3 regions of the Bacterioplanoides sp. SCSIO 12839 genome follow, and region 3 is predicted to be linked to each of the others. Evidence: predicted binding sites of a transcription regulator. Region 3 holds the regulator's gene; each other region holds the start of a gene.
What was found. Region 3 encodes LexA, which represses DNA repair genes until DNA is damaged. Its sites were predicted from a motif close to TACTGTNTANNTANACAGTA; they were not measured.
Positions count from the first base shown of each region.

Region 1: the regulator LexA is predicted to act here: its motif matches at 3,776-3,795, upstream of dinB (DNA polymerase IV).
Region 2: the regulator LexA is predicted to act here: its motif matches at 2,198-2,217, upstream of KFF03_RS01345 (DNA topoisomerase III).

Region 1 is NZ_CP073745.1:3,330,870-3,336,990, reverse strand. It holds gene KFF03_RS15185 (hemin-degrading factor) at 1-441, shown strand, start outside; gene KFF03_RS15180 (hemin ABC transporter substrate-binding protein) at 434-1,312, shown strand; gene KFF03_RS15175 (iron ABC transporter permease) at 1,312-2,403, shown strand; gene KFF03_RS15170 (heme ABC transporter ATP-binding protein) at 2,422-3,255, shown strand; gene KFF03_RS15165 (MAPEG family protein) at 3,265-3,687, opposite strand; gene dinB (DNA polymerase IV) at 3,836-4,894, shown strand; gene KFF03_RS15155 (phosphatase PAP2 family protein) at 4,922-5,491, opposite strand; gene KFF03_RS15150 (glycosyltransferase family 1 protein) at 5,445-6,121, opposite strand, start outside.
Region 2 is NZ_CP073745.1:272,239-278,359, forward strand. It holds gene KFF03_RS01330 (hypothetical protein) at 1-804, opposite strand, end outside; gene KFF03_RS01335 (hypothetical protein) at 821-1,504, opposite strand; gene KFF03_RS01340 (hypothetical protein) at 1,507-2,127, opposite strand; gene KFF03_RS01345 (DNA topoisomerase III) at 2,244-4,232, shown strand; gene KFF03_RS01350 (YggT family protein) at 4,375-4,968, opposite strand; gene proC (pyrroline-5-carboxylate reductase) at 5,042-5,860, opposite strand; gene KFF03_RS01360 (YggS family pyridoxal phosphate-dependent enzyme) at 5,946-6,121, opposite strand, start outside.
Region 3 is NZ_CP073745.1:2,506,487-2,512,607, forward strand. It holds gene KFF03_RS11500 (S-methyl-5'-thioinosine phosphorylase) at 1-245, opposite strand, end outside; gene nagZ (beta-N-acetylhexosaminidase) at 247-1,293, opposite strand; gene KFF03_RS11510 (L,D-transpeptidase) at 1,278-1,793, opposite strand; gene KFF03_RS11515 (TetR/AcrR family transcriptional regulator) at 1,941-2,588, opposite strand; gene lexA (transcriptional repressor LexA) at 2,837-3,436, shown strand; gene KFF03_RS11525 (SulA-like leucine-rich domain-containing protein) at 3,486-3,929, shown strand; gene KFF03_RS11530 (hypothetical protein) at 4,026-4,277, opposite strand; gene KFF03_RS11535 (DUF6586 family protein) at 4,437-4,916, opposite strand; gene KFF03_RS11540 (YfaZ family outer membrane protein) at 4,937-5,506, opposite strand; gene htpG (molecular chaperone HtpG) at 5,719-6,121, opposite strand, start outside.

The sequences.
Region 1 (6,121 bases), 820 kb from region 3:
AGTCTGGCTCGCATACCAGCCTATCAAACGATTGGTTCGGACTATGCGATTCCTCTGAACCCTTTGGCGTTTGAAAAAGCGTTAGAAAAAGCCGTCGACAAACAACAATCCATTATGGTGTTTGTTGGCAGTGACGGTGTGGTACAGATTCATACCGGCGTTATTCATAAGCTACTGCGTACTGGCTCCTGGTTTAATATTCTCGATCCGGGTTTTAACCTGCACGCCAATACGGAAATGATTGATCAGTTATGGCTTGTTCGTAAACCAACCAGCGATGGCATTATTACTTCTGTCGAAGCCTTTGATGCCGACGGAAAACAATTGGTTCTGCTGTTTGGTGAGCGTGAAAATGGTAAGCCTGAAATGCACAGCTGGCGTGAGTTATTGCAGGAACTGATTGCCGAATACTCACTGGAGCCGGAACATGTTAATGCCTAATACAAAAACGGGTTGGATAAACGCCGCTGTATGGCTGGTTCTGTTTTTATGCGCGGTCACGACTCAGGCCGAAAACTCTGCTCATCAACGTATTGTCAGTATTGATGGGGCATTAACAGAAATTGTTTATGCTCTGGACGCTGGAGATCGTTTGGTCGCGGTGGATACCACCAGTCGTTACCCCCAAGCCGCAACAACATTACCCGATGTTGGCTATATGCGTCGGTTATCGACCGAAGGAATTTTGTCCGTCAAACCGGATGTTGTTATTGCTTCTCAGGATGCCGGGCCGGCCGAGGTGTTTGAACAACTGCAGCAGGCAGGTGTTCAGGTGGTTCGGGTTGCAGCGGATTATTCATTGGAGGGTGTCATTGCAAAAGTTGATCAGGTTGCAGTGGCACTGGGTGAGCAACAAAAAGGCGAGCAGCTCAAGCGAAAAATCCGTGAGCAAACTCAGCAGGCATTGGCGGTTATTCCGGAACATGCTGCTGCTCCCAAAACGCTGTTTATTCTGGGCGCGGGTAACCGTGGCTTAATGGCGGCCGGGAAAAACACTCAGGCTCAGGCCATGTTAGATTTATTGTCCGCTGTGAATGTGATGGATTATGACAGCTACAAACCCGTCTCCGCGGAAGGCGCATTATTGGCCAATCCTGAGGTGGTTGTGGTTGCTTATACCGGCCCGGCAGATCCGCAAGCGCTACAAAATTCGCTGGTCATGACCGCAGCGGCTAAAAATAATCGTATTCATGCGATTAACACTTCTGTTGTGCTCGGCTTTGGGCCACGGTTGGGAGAAGCGGTTGCGGAATTGGTGAAGGTGTTATACCCGGATGATCAGGCTTCGCAGACACTCACCGGCACCGAATAATGCAGTCTGTGCGGCGTATTTTTGTCTGGTCAGCGCAGCAGCGGCAGGCGGTTCCACTGACGGGTCTGATGGTTATTATCTTGGTTGTGCTGCTGTTGCTGGGGCTGTTTATCACAGCGCTGTCATCCGGCCCAATTCCGGTCGCGTTTGTGCAGGTAATTCAATCTTTAATGAATGCCATCAGTGGCGCTGATATTCAGGGACAGGCGGATTGGGTAGTGCGTGAATTGCGTTTACCCCGGGCGGTAATGGCGATTCTGATTGGCGCTGGGCTGGCCGTTGCTGGCGCTGTCACTCAGGGTATTTTTCGTAATCCGTTGGCCGACCCAGGCCTGATTGGTGTATCCAGTGGTGCTGCATTAGCGGCGGTGGCTGTGATTGTGCTGAGCAACAGTTGGCTGGCCTTTTGGGTCGAGTTAACCGGAATATTTGCGTTGCCCATAGCGGCTTTTGCCGGCGCAATGGCAGTCAGCCTGGTGATTTATCGTTTGGGTACGATTAATGGCCAGACACAAATAGCCATGCTGTTGTTAGCCGGTGTGGCGATTAATGTGATTACCGGAGCCTTAACCGGCATTCTGACGTATGTGGCTGATGACCAGCAATTACGCTCCATGACGTTCTGGTCGATGGGGAGTCTGGCTTATGGCCGCTGGGCTGAAATATCGGCGTTGTTTGTTTGTGTCCTATTACCTTTATTGGCGTTACCAAAATATTCTCGTTTGCTTAATGCATTATTGATGGGCGAAGCGGTCGCTTCTCATCTGGGTTTTCATGTGCAACGTGGCAAGTTTGTTTTATTGGCAGCTGCGGCGCTGATGGTAGGGGCGGGTGTTGCTGTTGCCGGGATGATTGGTTTTATTGGTTTGGTGGTGCCTCACTTAATGCGCTTAATATTGGGGCCGGATCATCGTCAGCTATTACCAGCCAGTATGGTGTGTGGTGCTGCATTATTGTTATTAGCCGATTTAATTGCCCGTACCTGGTTAGCTCCGGCGGATATTCCCGTTGGTCTGGTGATGGCTATTATTGGTGGCCCTGTCTTTTTATTGTTATTAATGCAACAAATTAAATCGGTTCGTCATCACTGATTTGTTCGGATTATTTTTATGATTCAAGTGAATAACCTCGCTGTTTATCGTGGTAAAAAAGCGATACTTGATCAGGTGGATGCGGAAATAATTCCCGGAAAAAAACTGGCTGTGTTAGGCCCGAACGGTGCGGGTAAATCGACATTGCTGAAATGCATCAGTCAGGAAATCCATGATTACCAGGGTGATATTCTACTGGAAAAAAAAGTGTTGTCGCATTGGCCAGCTCTGGAGCGGGCTAGAAGTCTTGCGGTGATGCCTCAGAAAGTGGAATTAACCTTTCCCTTTCAGGCGTATCAGGTGGTGGCGATGGGACGTATCCCGTATGGCGATGAAGGCCAGAGCGACGATCTGATTCGGGAGGCAATGTTATGCACAGATGTCTGGCATTTACGTCAACGACCTTACCCGCTGTTATCCGGTGGCGAACAGCAACGTGTGCAGCTGGCGCGAGTGTTATTACAAATCTGGCAACAACAAGCTTCTGGCTTTGAAGCCAATATTCAGCAGCGTTATTTATTATTGGATGAGTGCACCTCGGCACTTGATCCGGCGCATCAACACGCCATTATGTCGCTGGCGAATCAGTTTGCTCAACAAGGCGTTGCGGTATTGGCTGTGATGCATGATGTGGCTTTAGCAGCCAGTTGGGCGGACGATATTTTAATTTTGAAACAAGGAAAAGTGCTGGCATCCGGTACCGCTACTTTATTGGCGCAAGCGGATATTTTGCAGCAGGCTTACGATCTGGAAGGAATTCTGGCCGGGCAATATGCCCGCCAGAATGCGGAATGGCTGGCACTTAGATCAATGCCGTCATACGGTAAACAGCAACCTGAATTGCCAGCATAAAAACAATCATTAAAGTGTTTGCAATAAAGCGATAACAGCAGTCGCGAACAATGCCATCACAGCCAGAGAACCAATCAAATACGCTCTTAATCGCATCGGGACATAATTGGAATGGGTATGAATATAGCCGTGAATATAACGGCTGATCACAAATACCCAGGACAACGCCAGTGCTATGACTCCGACGGCATCGATAGAAAACAGTAGCAATGCAAGAACATAAAACAGAACCGGTACTTCAAACTGGTTGGTTATGTTGTTCGATACTTGCACCACGTTATCCGGCCAGGCTTTGTTATTCAGGGCCACTTTCTGACGGTCAACCAAACCGGCTTTAACTGCTTTTGCCTTGCGTGCGGCCAGCAGTAAAAACATCAGTAATGTCAGAAAAACCTGTGCCAGAACCGGCCATAAAATCAGGGAAGCTTGCATGGTCGTACCTCTTAGAATTATAGAGCCTGATTTTGCAACAGATTGGTACTGGCCGCTAGTTTTCAGGGCTGATATATTGATAAAATAACACTGTATGTATTTACAGTGCTGGGCAGAGGTCAGGAGGCGGATATTAAGGGGGATGCATATGTCGCTTCAGCGCAAAGTTATTCATATCGACTGTGACTGCTTTTTTGCCGCCGTTGAAATGCGCGATCACCCGGAGTATCGCGACATCCCGATTGCCATTGGTGGGGATGCCAGCCGCCGTGGGGTTATCTCTACCTGTAATTATCCGGCGCGGGAATTTGGGGTGCGCTCGGCGATGGCAACTGCGCATGCGTTAAAGCTCTGTCCACAGTTGACGCTGGTACCCGGCAATATGAATCGTTACCGCGAAGTTTCTCAGCAGGTGATGGCGATTTTGCGTGAATATGCCTGGCAGCGTGATGACGTTACCTTGTTGCAGCAGGTATCGGTGGATGAAGCCTATCTTGAAATTGATCCACAACAGAATGCCAGTGAGATTGCGTTACAGATCCGTCAGAGGGTGCGCGAGGAAATTGGTATTACGGTATCGGCCGGTATCGCCCCGAATAAATTTCTGGCCAAAGTGGCCAGCGACTGGAACAAACCCGACGGGCAATGCGTTGTTAAGCCACACCGGGTTGATGACTTTGTTCGTTTATTGGATGTTCGGAAAATTCCCGGTATTGGCCCGGCGATGCAACGCAAGCTGGAACAGGTGGGTATTAAAACCTGTGAGGATGCTCAGCAGTGGAGCCAGGAAGCGTTGGTGCGGCAATTTGGCCGTATGGGAGCGATGTTATTTCAGCGCTGTCGTGGTCTTGATGGCCGCCAGATTCGTTTAGGACGAGAGCGTAAATCAATTGGAGTGGAGCGCACCTACGCTGAAGATTTAATGACCGAGGCTGAATGCCTGTCTCAGTTGCCGAGGTTGTGGCAATTATGGACGGAGCGGGTGGCGAAAACGGAGTTTGAAACCGAGCAGCTGGCGCCCTTTGTGAAAGTAAAGTTTGCCGACTTCACTCAAACCACCCTGGCTGATAGCCATGAAGTTGCCACGCCCGCAGGTTTCAGCCGATTGTTGAAACAAGCCATACAACGACAAGATCAGGGCATTCGGCTGCTGGGAATCGGAGGGCGCTGCCCTCAGATTAATGAACAACAATTGAGTTTGTTTTAGGACACCTCTGAATTATTCAGAGATGTTCTAAAAAACACCTGCCGGGTACAGTGCCAATGACCCTAAACTGATCAGCATGCCTAATACAGCGCCGACCAACACATCCGTTGGATAATGCATGCCTAAAATAACCCGGGAAAATGCCACCAAAATTGCAAAAGGCACAACCAGCCAGAGCAATGGCGGGAAAAAGGCGCTGAATAAAATGGCAAAGTTAACCGCATTCATGGTGTGGCCTGAAGGAAAACTGTATAAATCCAGTGGGGCGGTATGAGCCGTAATATCGTCAAAGGAAATAAACGGGCGCTGGCGCACTAAACGACTTTTTAACTGGCTGTAAATAGCGACACAAATTAATGCAGTGACGGTGATGTGGCCTAATGCATAGAGTGCATCAACACCGTAAAAAACAGGCATCAACAGCGCCAGGCTATACCAGAACACCCCGTCACCCAGACGACTGATGCCTTTAAAAAATAAACGAATGGCTGTGTAATAACCCATGCGGTTCATGCGTTGACATAAAGTCAGTTCAAACTGATCCGCTTTGTTAAACAGTAGCGCGGTTCTTGCGGCCAGCGGTTTTGTTGCAAGCATAACGTTTATCCTTGGTTTGAGCGGTTATCAGGCGCAGCTGAAATTCATCCACAATGCTGTCCCACGAAATCGTCAGAGCGGTTTCTCGCGCTTGTTCGCGCAATGTTTTTAATAAATTAGGGCTGTCGAGCAGGGTAATGGCGTTATTCATGAATTGGCTGTCATTACCATAAGGCGCTAATAAACCGTTATTGCCCGAACGAATATGCTCATGGCCTGCAGCGTAGTCGAAGCTGATCACAGCCAATCCGCTGGCCATCGCTTCCGTCACGACATTGCCAAAAGTGTCGGTCTTGCTCGGAAACAGAAATACGTCACCACTGGCATAATGCGCGGCCAGATCTTCACCCCGTTGCATACCACAACAAATCACGTCCGGGTGTTGTTCCCGGATTTTTGGCAGCTCTGGGCCGTCACCCACCAATACCAGACGAACGCGTTCATCGGAGTGTAAAAGTTGTTGATAGGTTGCCAGTGCCAGATCCATATTTTTTTCACCGGCAATGCGGCCAACATAAAGCAGCACTAAATCATCGTCGTTAACACCCCATTGTTTTCTCAACGTGGAGCTGCGTTTTTCTGGACTGAATAATTGGCTATCAACACCACGAGCCAGCACTCTGACATTGT
Region 2 (6,121 bases), 1.7 Mb from region 3:
CCGGTACACCATAAAAGTACCATTTAACGCCAGTAATTTAGGCGTTGGGGCTGGTGGGTATTCCTGAGCTTCATCGACATGTCCAAGGATAAATTCCCCGGTTGCCAGAGGAACCCAGTTACCATCCCGGGTTAACTTTCCACGGCCAGGCAGGCGGCTTAGATCGTTACCACAGCCTTCAAAATACGGGTTACCAATACCATCGGTAAAGCCGAAGTGTTCTTTGGGGCCGGGTTTGCCATTTTCGTACACTGCAGAGGCGTCCTGATAAGGAAGCAATTCCCCATTAGGCCCTTTGTGACCCGGACGAATTGATACGCCGCTTTGGCTTTCTGAAATCAGCTGCTCAATTTTCAGGTAATGTTGCTGCAACGCTTCTTCATTCTGGGCATTAATTGAAACCCAGGCATGAACATGCTCTCCCTGCCAGACCGGGTCCCAATGTTGTGGATCACTGGGACCATCATCACCAAGGATGGCTTTTCTTTCTCGCATGCCCATTTGAAATTCGACGGGAAAGCCTCTGAGCGACAGTTCAGGTAACTCAAGTGCTTGTAAGCCCGAGAATGTGAAGCCGATATTGGTGGTGATGGTGGGTTTTTCTTCCGGGGCTGGGTGGTCTTTATGTGCCCAGCGTTCTGCCGTGGTTATTAATGGTACCAGTTGCTTGAGAAAGTGCTGTGCCCGCTTTGGGTGGTGAAACTCCAGAAAAAAGTAACGTGCTTTTGGAAAGCCAAAACGGCCGTAGCCTTTGCAGATATTTCCCTGAATATCGTATAAATCCAGTGGTCGGTTGGTCGTCATGATGCAATCCTTTGGCTTATGAATTTTCTGGAGTTGTGGTCGGGATGGAATAAGAGGCTTCTGTTAATCGGGTCTGTCCAGGTCGCCAGCTCGGTGAATCCAGATTGTTGAGTTGTATCTGCTCCAGAAATGCTTTGAATTCAGCTTTTAAAGTCGCTGCATTCTTACCCTGGTTTAATAACACGAACTCACTAAAAGCTTGTTTTACATACAGCGATTTTAGTTGCTGTTTCAGGGACTTATCATTTGAGCCATTAAAAAACAGTGTTGTTTTTAATTGGCATTTTTTAATGTAATCAATGAATGAAGCAGCATTGTTAACCCGCTCAAAACCGACCGCATACTGCCATATATTACGAATTTCAGATTCTGCGTTGTGCCACATACCCTCAAGGTAAGTTTCTAATTCTCCATGAAAGTTGGAGGTGAAGACCAGGTATTTGGATTTCAGATGATCACGTTTAACATCATTTCCTTGTTCAAAAAAAACATCGTTTAAAATGAATAAGCGCGCAAAATAGGTATTTGGTATTTTGGCAAATGGACTTTGTTCATTCTGAGGTAAGGTCTGCAATCGGCGTCGTGTAATTTTATCATAGGATGCCAGATCAAAACTGTTATCGTCGTTAGCCTCACACTGTCCGTTTTGAATTGGGCACAAACAGGTTAAACCATAAGAGTCGCCAAATGTATTTGCCATGTTTATGCTTCCTTAACTGGGTTTAATGTCATAACCGGGCCAACGCCCATACTGCCGAGTGACTCCTGATGATCCGCCAGGAAGTTGTTATATGTAGCCATAAACTCATCGTCGGATAATTCGTCAACCTGCTGCGCCAGTTCATTCAATCCTTCAAATAAGGTTTGTGCACTTTTCACGTCATTGGAAGCCGCTAGCGGATAGGCGTTGTAGTAATGATTGGTTTCGACCTGATTAAAGCGAATGTAATTGTAAAAATCGTGCAGCGGAATGGATTTCGGATATTTGATATTCCAGCGCCAGAACATATCCAGGCCCGATGGAATCGCAAATGAAAAGGAGTCGATATATTGGTCCCAACTGCCGTTAAAGTTACTCTCAAACAACATATAGCTGTAGTGAAGCTTTTCTTTAGGCTGAGACTTATCCAGATGCGGAAACGACCAGCGGTTGATAATGGTCCAGCGGGCGTAGTGAATCAGAGATAAGGTCAATAACCCTTTCAGATACCGCGGAAAGGTGAACACAACATACCAGAAAATGACTTTTTGCCAGATGGCTGTCCACCACCGCAATGGAGTGATGACATTCATGCCATAAGCTTTTCCTGAAAAATTCGACACTGCGAGCTCCTTTCGATGAGTTTTTATTGATTCTACCGATCCTCTGGCATTGGTCTAGGCTTTTATTAGACACTGTTTTTATATACAGTTAACCAGTCTTCGTAGAAATTGGTGCCATGAGACTTTTTGTTGCTGAAAAACCCAGTTTAGGCCGTGCGATTGCCGCGGTATTACCCAAGCCCCACCATAAAGGCGAAGGGTTTATTCGTGCCGCCAATGGTGATGTGGTCAGCTGGTGTATTGGTCATTTACTGGAGCAGGCTGAACCAGATGCTTATGACCCGGCGTACAAACAATGGCGACTGGATCACCTACCTATTGTGCCTGAGCAGTGGCAGCTACAGGCAAAACCGAAAACCCGAAAACAGCTGTCGGTATTACGTAAGCTGGTGAAAGAAGCCGATCAGCTGGTGCATGCGGGCGATCCGGATCGGGAAGGGCAGCTATTGGTTGATGAAGTGTTCGATTTCCTTAAGGTCTCAAAAACCCGTAAGCAGCAGATTCAGCGTTGCTTAATTTCTGACCTTAACCCAAACGCAGTAAAAAAAGCCTTAAATGGTTTACGGCCGAACAGTGGCTTTGCCGCGTTATCGGTGTCGGCGCTGGCACGCTCCCGGGCGGATTGGCTGTACGGTATTAATCTGACCCGTGGCTTTAGTATTAAAGGTCGGCAGGCTGGGATTAACTCAGTGTTATCCGTTGGGCGGGTGCAAACACCGGTGTTGGGTCTGGTGGTACGCCGGGATGAAGACATTGCCGACTTTGTTTCCAAGCCGTTTTACGAGGTGTTCGCTCAGCTTGCATTAACGCCCGATCAAGCTACTTCATTTAGCGCTAAGTGGCTTCCCAGCGAGGCCTGTGCCACGCATCAGGATGAAGAAGGTCGGGTATTAAATCTGAAGCTGGCGCAAAACGTCGCCCAGCGTATTCAGCAGCAACCTGCCGTGGTGGAAGCGATTCAGCGTAATGAGAAAAAGCAGTTTGCACCGCTGCCCTACAATTTATCCGCATTACAGATTGATGCCGCCAAAGCACTGAGCATGAGTGCTAAGCAGGTACTGGATGTGTGTCAGGCGTTGTATGAAAAACACCAACTGATCACCTACCCAAGATCCGATTGCCGTTATTTACCCAAAGAGCATCTGAGTGATATTCCGGCGGTATCATCTGCGATTCAGAATAACTCCAGTGAGCTGGCTGCGGTGGTCGCTAATGCCGACTTTTCGTTACGCAGCAAAGCCTGGAACGATGCCAAGGTGGATGCTCACCATGCCATTATTCCAACTGCGAAACAGACCTCACTGGAGAAGCTTGGTAAATGGGAACAGGGCGTTTATCGCTTAATTGCGCGCCAGTATTGTTTGCAGTTTTATCCGGCGTTTGAATATGCCGATACCAAAGTGGATATTCGTATCGCTAGTGGTTTATTTCGCGCTAACGCTCGCGAGATATTAAAACCTGGCTGGAAGCAGGCGATGCCTCAAAAAGCATCGGCAAAAACAAACACGTCTGGCGATGACGAGCAAAATGATCCGCATAATCAGACCCAGTTGCCGCCACTCACTCAAGGGCAGGCGTTGTGGTGCCATGAAGGACAAATCGCTCATAAACACACTCAACCGCCAACACATTTTACCGATGCCACCTTGCTGGCTGCGATGACGGGCATTAATCGTTTTGTCTCGGATAAAGAATTACAAAAGGTATTAAAAGAAACCGACGGTTTGGGCACCGAAGCCACCCGCGCCAGCATTATTGAACTGTTATTTACCCGTCAGTTTTTGCGCCGCGAAGGCAAACAAATTCGCGCCACCGAATTGGGGAAGGCTCTGATTCGGGTATTACCCGCTTCTACCACACTGCCGGATCGCACCGCCTTATGGGAGCAACAACTGAATGCTATTAGCGAGCGTCAGCTGAATTATCAGAGTTTTATGCAGCCATTACAGCAGGAGTTGTATCAGCTGGTGGACGATGCCCGTGGGCTGGATATCAGTGGCTTATCCGGTATTAAAATGGAAAAACCAAAAGGGGGTTACCAACGAAAACGGCGCAGCTCAACCCGTAAAACCGGAAAAAGTGCGCCGCGTAAAAAGGTTGGCTAACTATTTTGGTGAAATTTAAAACGTTTGCGAGGTCGCTGATTCAAGGCAAAAACAGACGAAGAAGCGCAGTTTATAAATAATAAATGAGCACTATGAGTCTGTTTTTAACGCTGAAACAGCAACGCAGCTGGTTTTAAAAAAGTTAAAGGCCAAACACTAAGCCACGAGGCATCTGCGTTATCACCGCTAACTGGCGGATTACCATAATCTCAACAATCTGAATCACCAGAAATACCACAATTGGTGATAAATCAATGCCACCCATGTCCGGCATTTTTTCACGAATCGGACGCACCACTGGCTCCAGAATCTGATTGATTAAAATCAGCGCCGGGTTGTAGGAATTGGGCGCGACCCAGGAGGCAATCACGGTAATGATTAACCCCCAGAAATACACATTCAGAATCAGCGCTGGAAGACCAATCAGTGCCCACACCAGAATATTGGCCCAGGGCAGAGCCAGTCCGGAACCGGCAACAATCAGAGTGGCAACCATCACCAACACTTGTACGATGTAAGCCAACAATAACGACGCGGTATCTAAGCCAGCAATGCTGGGAACCATACGACGCATGGGAATCAGAATCGGGTTGGTAAACTTCACAATAAACTGCGAAATCGGATTGTAGAAATCAGCCCGTACCAGCTGCAGCAAAAAGCGCAGCATCACAATTAACAGCACCATGCTGCCAATGGTATTCACTAATAACATTCCAACTTGTGATAAAGCAGACATGCTTACTCCGTTGTGTTTGGCTTATATGAGTTTGGACTTAATGGTTGTTAACGCGTTGATACCAGCAAGCGGATTAATTTGCCAGCTCCTGGCTTAACTCGCCAGCACGATCATTGGCTGATTGTAACGCCGCTTCAACAATGTCACGCAGATGAGCTGCCTCAAAGGTCTGAATTGCACGTTCAGTGGTGCCGCCGGGCGAAGTAACACGACGACGCAACTCAGCCGGGTTTACATCGGATTCCATTGCCATTTTGCCAGCACCAAGGGCCGTTTGCAGGGTTAACTGGGTGGCAGTTTCTTCACTCAGGCCGAGTTTTTTACCAGCTTCAACCATGGCTTCCATCAACAGGAAATAATACGCCGGGCCACTGCCGGATACCGCTGTTACGGCATCAATCTCGGCTTCGCTCTGCACCCAGACGCTGATTCCTACAGCGCGTAACAAGGAATCGGCAATATTGCGCTGATCCAGCGATACCTGTTCGGTGGCGAACAAGCCGGTTGCGCCAAGGCCAAGTAAGGACGGTGTGTTAGGCATACAACGCACAATGGCATCACAGCCACTCCATTGCGCCAGAGAATCGAGTGAAATGCCGGCGGCAATGGAAATCAGCATGGGCTGGCGTGCGCTCAAGGTGGCTTTTAACGGCTCCAGTACCGCTTTCATCACCTGCGGCTTAACCGCCATAATCACCACGTCGGCATTGGCAATCGCCTGTTGGTTATCGTTATGACCCTGAATGCCAAACTGCCCACTTAACTGAGCCACCTGCTCGGCATTTGGATCGCTGACGTGTACCAACTCCGGGTTCGCTTCGCCTTGTTTGATTAAGCCACCAATAATGCTGGTGGCCATATTGCCACCACCAATAAATGCGATTTGTGTCATGGGTTTTCCTTATATTGACAGGCCGGAGTACTCGAGAAGTACGCCGACCTGATATCTGTATCTTGTATCTGAGTGTAGAGCGTATTCAGCTTCTGGCACCAAAAATATCGGTGCCGATGCGCACTTCGGTACTGCCGTAAGCAATCGCTAAGGCCATATCCGCCGACATGCCCATCGACAGTGTGTCGACCGATGAGTAGCTCTGTTGCAGTCGCTGAAACAGGCGCTGCATGGCCTGAAACTGCTGCGCCAACGCCGCAT
Region 3 (6,121 bases):
GCATCCACACCACATTGCTGCAGAGCCAGCAGATTTGCGCGGTAATTAATTTTATGTGGAGGTACAGAATGTGGATGGCCGTGACGGGCGAGAAAAATAACCTCATTGCCATGCCACTTGCCCTCGGTCAGCAGTCCGGATGTCATGCCCAGTGGAGTTTCCACCGCCTGTTCTGAAATAACGTCAAGCTCTGGCAACTGAGTCAGGCCGGTGCCACCAATAATGGCTGTTTTTTTTGCTTTCATATTAATTTAATAAATCGTTAATGCGCTGTTGAATCTGCACACGCCGCTGCTGACAGTTGTCATCAATCTCGATGGCTGGCGGAATCAACGACGATAAATCGAGTGCTGTTAATTGTGGGTTTTTCTGCCTCGCCTGACGTACCGCAGCAACCACCTCAACCGCTGCGTCACGATGATTACAAGCCAGCAATGCATTACAGCCTGCTGCGATGGCTTTATCACTGCGCTCACTGTAACTGCCCGCCGCAGCGGCGCCAGCCATGGATAAATCATCACTGAAAATAACACCCGAAAAGGCCAGCTGCTGACGTAAAATTTGCTGCAGCCAAACCTCAGAAAAACCGGCCGTGGTTGTGTCATCGACACTGGGATACAACACATGGGCAGGCATCACACCGGCAAGCTTGTGTTGCGCCATCAGTCGGGCAAACGGTTGTATGTCGTACTGAATTTGCTCAAGTGTTCGTTCATCAACCGGCAAGTCCAGATGAGAATCCGCTTCCACAGCACCATGGCCCGGAAAATGTTTCCCCACCGCTGCCATCTGCAACGACTGCATTCCAGCGATAAATGCTCCGGCTAACTCAGCGACGGCATTGGCATCGTGGCCAAAAGCGCGATCACCGATAACACGAGAGCAATCCCGCTCAATATCCAGTACCGGCGCAAAACTCAGGTGTACGCCCTGCTCAATTAATTCCAGCGCCATTAACCAACCAAGATCCTCGGCCAGACCCAGAGCTTGGGAGGTGTCTTTTCGATAAACCACTTCCAGCGATAACATAGCAGGCAGACGGGTAAACCCTTGGCGAAAACGCTGTACACGCCCCCCTTCCTGATCGACACAAATCAGCAAATCTGACCGTAAATCATGAATCGATTGAGTGAGCTGTTTAAGTTGTGCCGGGCTTTCATAATTACGACTGAAAAGAATGAGTCCGGCAATTTCCGGCTGCAATAAAAACTCGCGATCCGAAGCCGTTAATTCTGTGCCAGCAATATCAGCGATAACACCCACATGATGGTGAAAATTTACAGGTTCTTGCATGGAATTCTCGAAAAACTATGTGGCTGTATCCAGACTTCGGTGCCTGGTTCAATCAGATCAAACAGCTCAATCACATCCTCGTTGCGCATCCGGATACAGCCGTGTGACAACGCTTGCCCCATAGGCTCAGAGTCCGGTGTGCCGTGTATATAAATATAACGCCGCATGGTATCGACATTACCCATGCGATTACGACCGACTTCCAGACCTTGCAACCACAGAATACGGCTGAGAATCCAATCACGCCCGGGCTCAGCTTTTGCCAGGCTATCAGAATAAATTTCGCCAGTTGGACGACGGCCAATGAACACCGCATTTTCAGGTTGGCCGGCACCAATTTTGGCGGCAATACGGTGCCACCCCTGTGGTGTTTTGCCTGAGCCAGATAGCTCACCAATACCATTAATGGCGGTGGAAACAGAATATAGATGGCAGATCCCTGCCGTGGAAATCCGTAATGCCTGATCAGCAATGGATATTTCGATCAGATTGTTGGTCATGAACTCAGCTACAGCTCTGATATTACTAAAGCAGGAAGCTTATCAAAGCTGCCGATGGTTCGGTACTGCTGAGTGTTTTCATAAAACGCGCGACTGACGCCGATGCCTGAAACAAGCTATGCCTGAAACAAACTGCATCCAAACAACTTATGCCTGGAAGCCAGCCCCCAGGAATGGAATTAATTTATTAAAGACACCACTGATATCGGCATCAATGCCAAATTCATGCTCGGCCATTGCAATTAACGCATCGGCACCCGACAAGGTGAACACAGTGGCACCCAACATAAAATGGATACGCCAGAAGCGATCTTCGTTGCTTAATTGGGGGGACGCAGCAGTGACCAATACCATGTAACGATTAAATACGGTGCCATATTCTTGCTTGAGAAACTTACGCACGTGACCCTGCCCCTGATTGTACGCCAACCCGAGCAAACGCATAAAAATACCCAGACGATGACGGTGGTCGTCGTCCAGTTCGGTTTTATTTTCACTCTGCAGGGCGGTAGCCGGCAACATCATCAGCACCGCATTGAGATCCGGTGTTTCTCCACCCAATTGCTGTTCAAACTGATCCAGCGTTTCTTCCAACTGTTGGCAGAAGGTATTCAGAAAGCGGGCAAAAACTGCCTGAATCAGCTCCTTCTTAGAGCCGAAATGATAGTTGACGGCCGCCAGGTTGACTCCGGCCTTGGTGGTGATATTGCGTAAGGAGGTCTCGGCAAATCCTTTTTCTGAAAACAGTTCCTCTGCAGCATTCAGAATGGCTTTGGCCGTCTCTTTGTTCGCCATAACGGCAAGCTCCTCAGCATTTAACGATAGTTACAAAACAAGTGTTTCAAACATACGTTTAAAACAGCTGAAAGGCAAGTACTGCCAACTACCATCAGTATTTCTCCGAATTAGCTGGCAGCTAACACACGAGGTCAACACCCAGCACACTCGACGGCCACTACAATTTTTTATACAGGGGTTTACACAGTATAAAATACTGTATACATTTACAGTCACTGTATGGATTACCAGTTTGGATAAATATCATGATCAAGCTGACCGCGCGTCAACAACAGGTTCTCGATTGTATTAAAGCATCATTGGAAGAGACTGGCTTTCCGCCCACTCGTGCCGAGATTGCTAACGAATTAGGATTCCGTTCTCCTAACGCAGCAGAAGAACATCTGAAAGCACTGGCACGCAAAGGCGCCATCGAGATGATGGCGGGTGCTTCACGTGGTATTCGCATTGTTGAAGCAAGCAACCCTGGGTTACCCATTGTTGGCCGTGTTGCTGCTGGCGAGCCAATCCTGGCCCAGGAGCACATCGAAGATTATTGCGAAATTCCGCCAAGCTTCTTTAAACCTCAAGCGGATTATCTGCTTGAAGTTCATGGCGACTCGATGATGGAAATGGGCATTCTGGACGGTGATTATATTGCGGTGCATCGCATGGACACCGCACGTAATGGTGAGGTTGTGGTAGCACGAGTTGATAATGAAGTGACCGTTAAGCGTTATGAGAAAAAGCGCAACAAAGTCACTCTCTTCCCGGAAAACAAAGACTACAGCCCTATTGAGGTCGACCTGAAAGAAGCCGACTTCGCCATCGAAGGTTTGTATGTTGGTGTTCTGCGCCGCAACTAATTTTTAATCGTCAATTTTATTCATTGTTTTCAGCACTCAGGGTGAAGTTATGCGTCAGTTAACTCTCGGAATGGAACCACTTGGTATGGAACAAGGCGGTCTGACTCTCAGCAGTTCGGCCTTACGTCAGCCACGTGTGATCAGTGGTAGCCTGACAGAGATGATTTTAAGTGAAGGCAGCGCCATTCAACCGATGCACTTATTACCTTTGCTGGCCCAATGTTCGGCACAACAACGCTGGTTGATGTGGCTGAGCCCTGAAATGCCAATGAATAAACACTATCTTGATAGCCTCGGGCTACAGGACTCTCCGGTGATTCATCTGGATGTTTGCCAGGATACACAGGCAATTTTAGTTGAGAAGGCACTGGAAGCCGCCAACAGCCATCTGATTATTGAATGGCAGGGGAAGCTTGAAGAAACACAACGCCAGGACATTGAACAACGCGCCAACCTGTCAGGCAGCCACGTTATTCTGATTCAACGCCGTTAATACAGAAACCCGATAACAAACCAACAAAAAAGGCCTTGTGGGTCTATTCACGAAAGAATGACGCTCACAAGGCCTTTTTATTAATCAGATAAACAATTAGTGCAGCTGATTATGATATTCCGGCTGAGCAAAATCATCGCGCTCAACTTCCATACCGGATAACTCACCCACTTTGCGGACGCCCGCCTCAATCATTACACGTGCGATATCCATATGATGAGCCTGCAAACTCGCTTTGGCATCATCAGAAAAATGAATACTGACCAGTGCATCGCCTTCTTGCTCGTCTGCACGACGCAACGCAATGTCACCGTTTGATAACTCTACAATTTCAAAAAAGCGTGCCATAACCGCCTCTCGTTTTCGGGCGCGAGAGTGTAACACAGCAGTCATCTAATAGGAGGGAAATTCACAAGAAAATCTACGTTTTTAACGTGTCACTGATGACTCAAAACAGCACTGAAAAATACGCTTCAATGCCTGTTAAAACCATAGTTTTTCAGTGGTTTAACTTTCCTGACGATTTTCTCTTTGCAGATCAATCAGTTGCGATAATTGATGATGCCATTGCCCGATATTGGTGGTATGCGATGACGTACTGGCGTCAACCAGATTAATCATTCCGGGTTGTGAGACGCGGCTGATCTGAGGTTCAAGTGCATCGGCACGTCCAATCGCATCACAGGCCGTCAACATGGCACGAAGCCATGAAAAGCTGTCGTTTTCGAGATGCTCAAACTCTCGCATTTCGCCGGTAATCAAAGGTGTCTGCGATAACAGATCGGCCAGTGAAGAGAATGGCTGTCTGAAAGTCGCCAACTCAGCTAACTCATGCAGGTAAGAAAGGTAAGCATCTCTTAACAGGTACAAAGCACTGTCCTGCAGTGCTTGTTGCAGCACGGCAGGTTCAGTTGTATCAGCAGCTTGCTGCATAAGCAGCTGACTCTGATACAGCTTATGATTGGTAAAGCTTAACCAGCTTGCCATAAGGTATTTGCTTCCCGAAATCAGAAATCCAGGCGCAAACCAACATGTGCGCCGTCACCTAATTCAAAACGATCACTCACGTCTTCAATTTTAATACCGGTGTAACGGTAACCCACATAAACACGAGCAGTAGGAATCAGGCTGTATTGCAGGCGCAGGTCTGCGTCAAAAATATTATCGGCATCTGAAAAAGAAATCACCGGAGGTGCATAATAACCGTAGCCAGCAACACTCACTTCAGGAACACCCGGCAGGCGATAACGGAAGAAACCACCCAGGCCAACACCACCGCCGCTTACGTCCGCATCGTCATCGGATGAAAAACCGTATAATTTACCACCAACACCGATGTATAAATCCGGATCTTCATTACGAACATCCACCACGTGCAGACCCACAGAACCAATATTGCCGTCATCGGTGTGATGCAGGAAATCAGCGCTGACATGCAGGCCAGAACCCACTTTGGTTGCATCATACGCAACACGAACCATTTCGTTGGCAATACTCAGGTCCAGAGAACCGCCAGCATTAACGGTTGCTGAAGTTGCTACTAAAGAAGCCAGAGCCAGTTTTTTAAGCTGAGACATACTATTCCCCAAAATTCCGCAGCAGGGCCATGACACTGCTAACCATTATTATTGGCCGCATCATAACAGTGCTGCCACTCAGACGAAACTGTGAGTCACAGGCAAAATTAAAAGAAAAGTAAAACAAACTATTCCAGTCTTTGCTTCCTGCGCCACAAAAAAATGCCCCGCTCCTGAAACAGGAGCGGGGCATTTTCTTAATCACTGATCGATTATTTCATCAGATCCAACAGCAGTTTATTCAGCTTAGTAACGTAGTCACCTGGCTGCTTCAGCTGACTGCCTTCCGCCAACTGTGCCTGAGCATGAATAATTTGCGTCAGCTCGTTAAAGCGATCTTCATCCTGCTCGGCATCTAAACGCTCGATTAATGGGTGGGTTGGATTCACTTCCAGCGCCACTTCCGCTTCTGGCATTTGCTGGCCAGCCGCTTCCATCATACGGCGCATGTGACCGCCCATATCGTATTGACCCACCACCAGACAGGCTGGAGAATCGGTCAGACGAGACGTCACACGTACTTCTTTAACCTCACCCTCCAGAGCCTTTTGCAGACGTTCAACCAGATCTTTATGGCTCTCTTCCAGTTCTTTTTGCTGGGTCTTTTCAGACTCG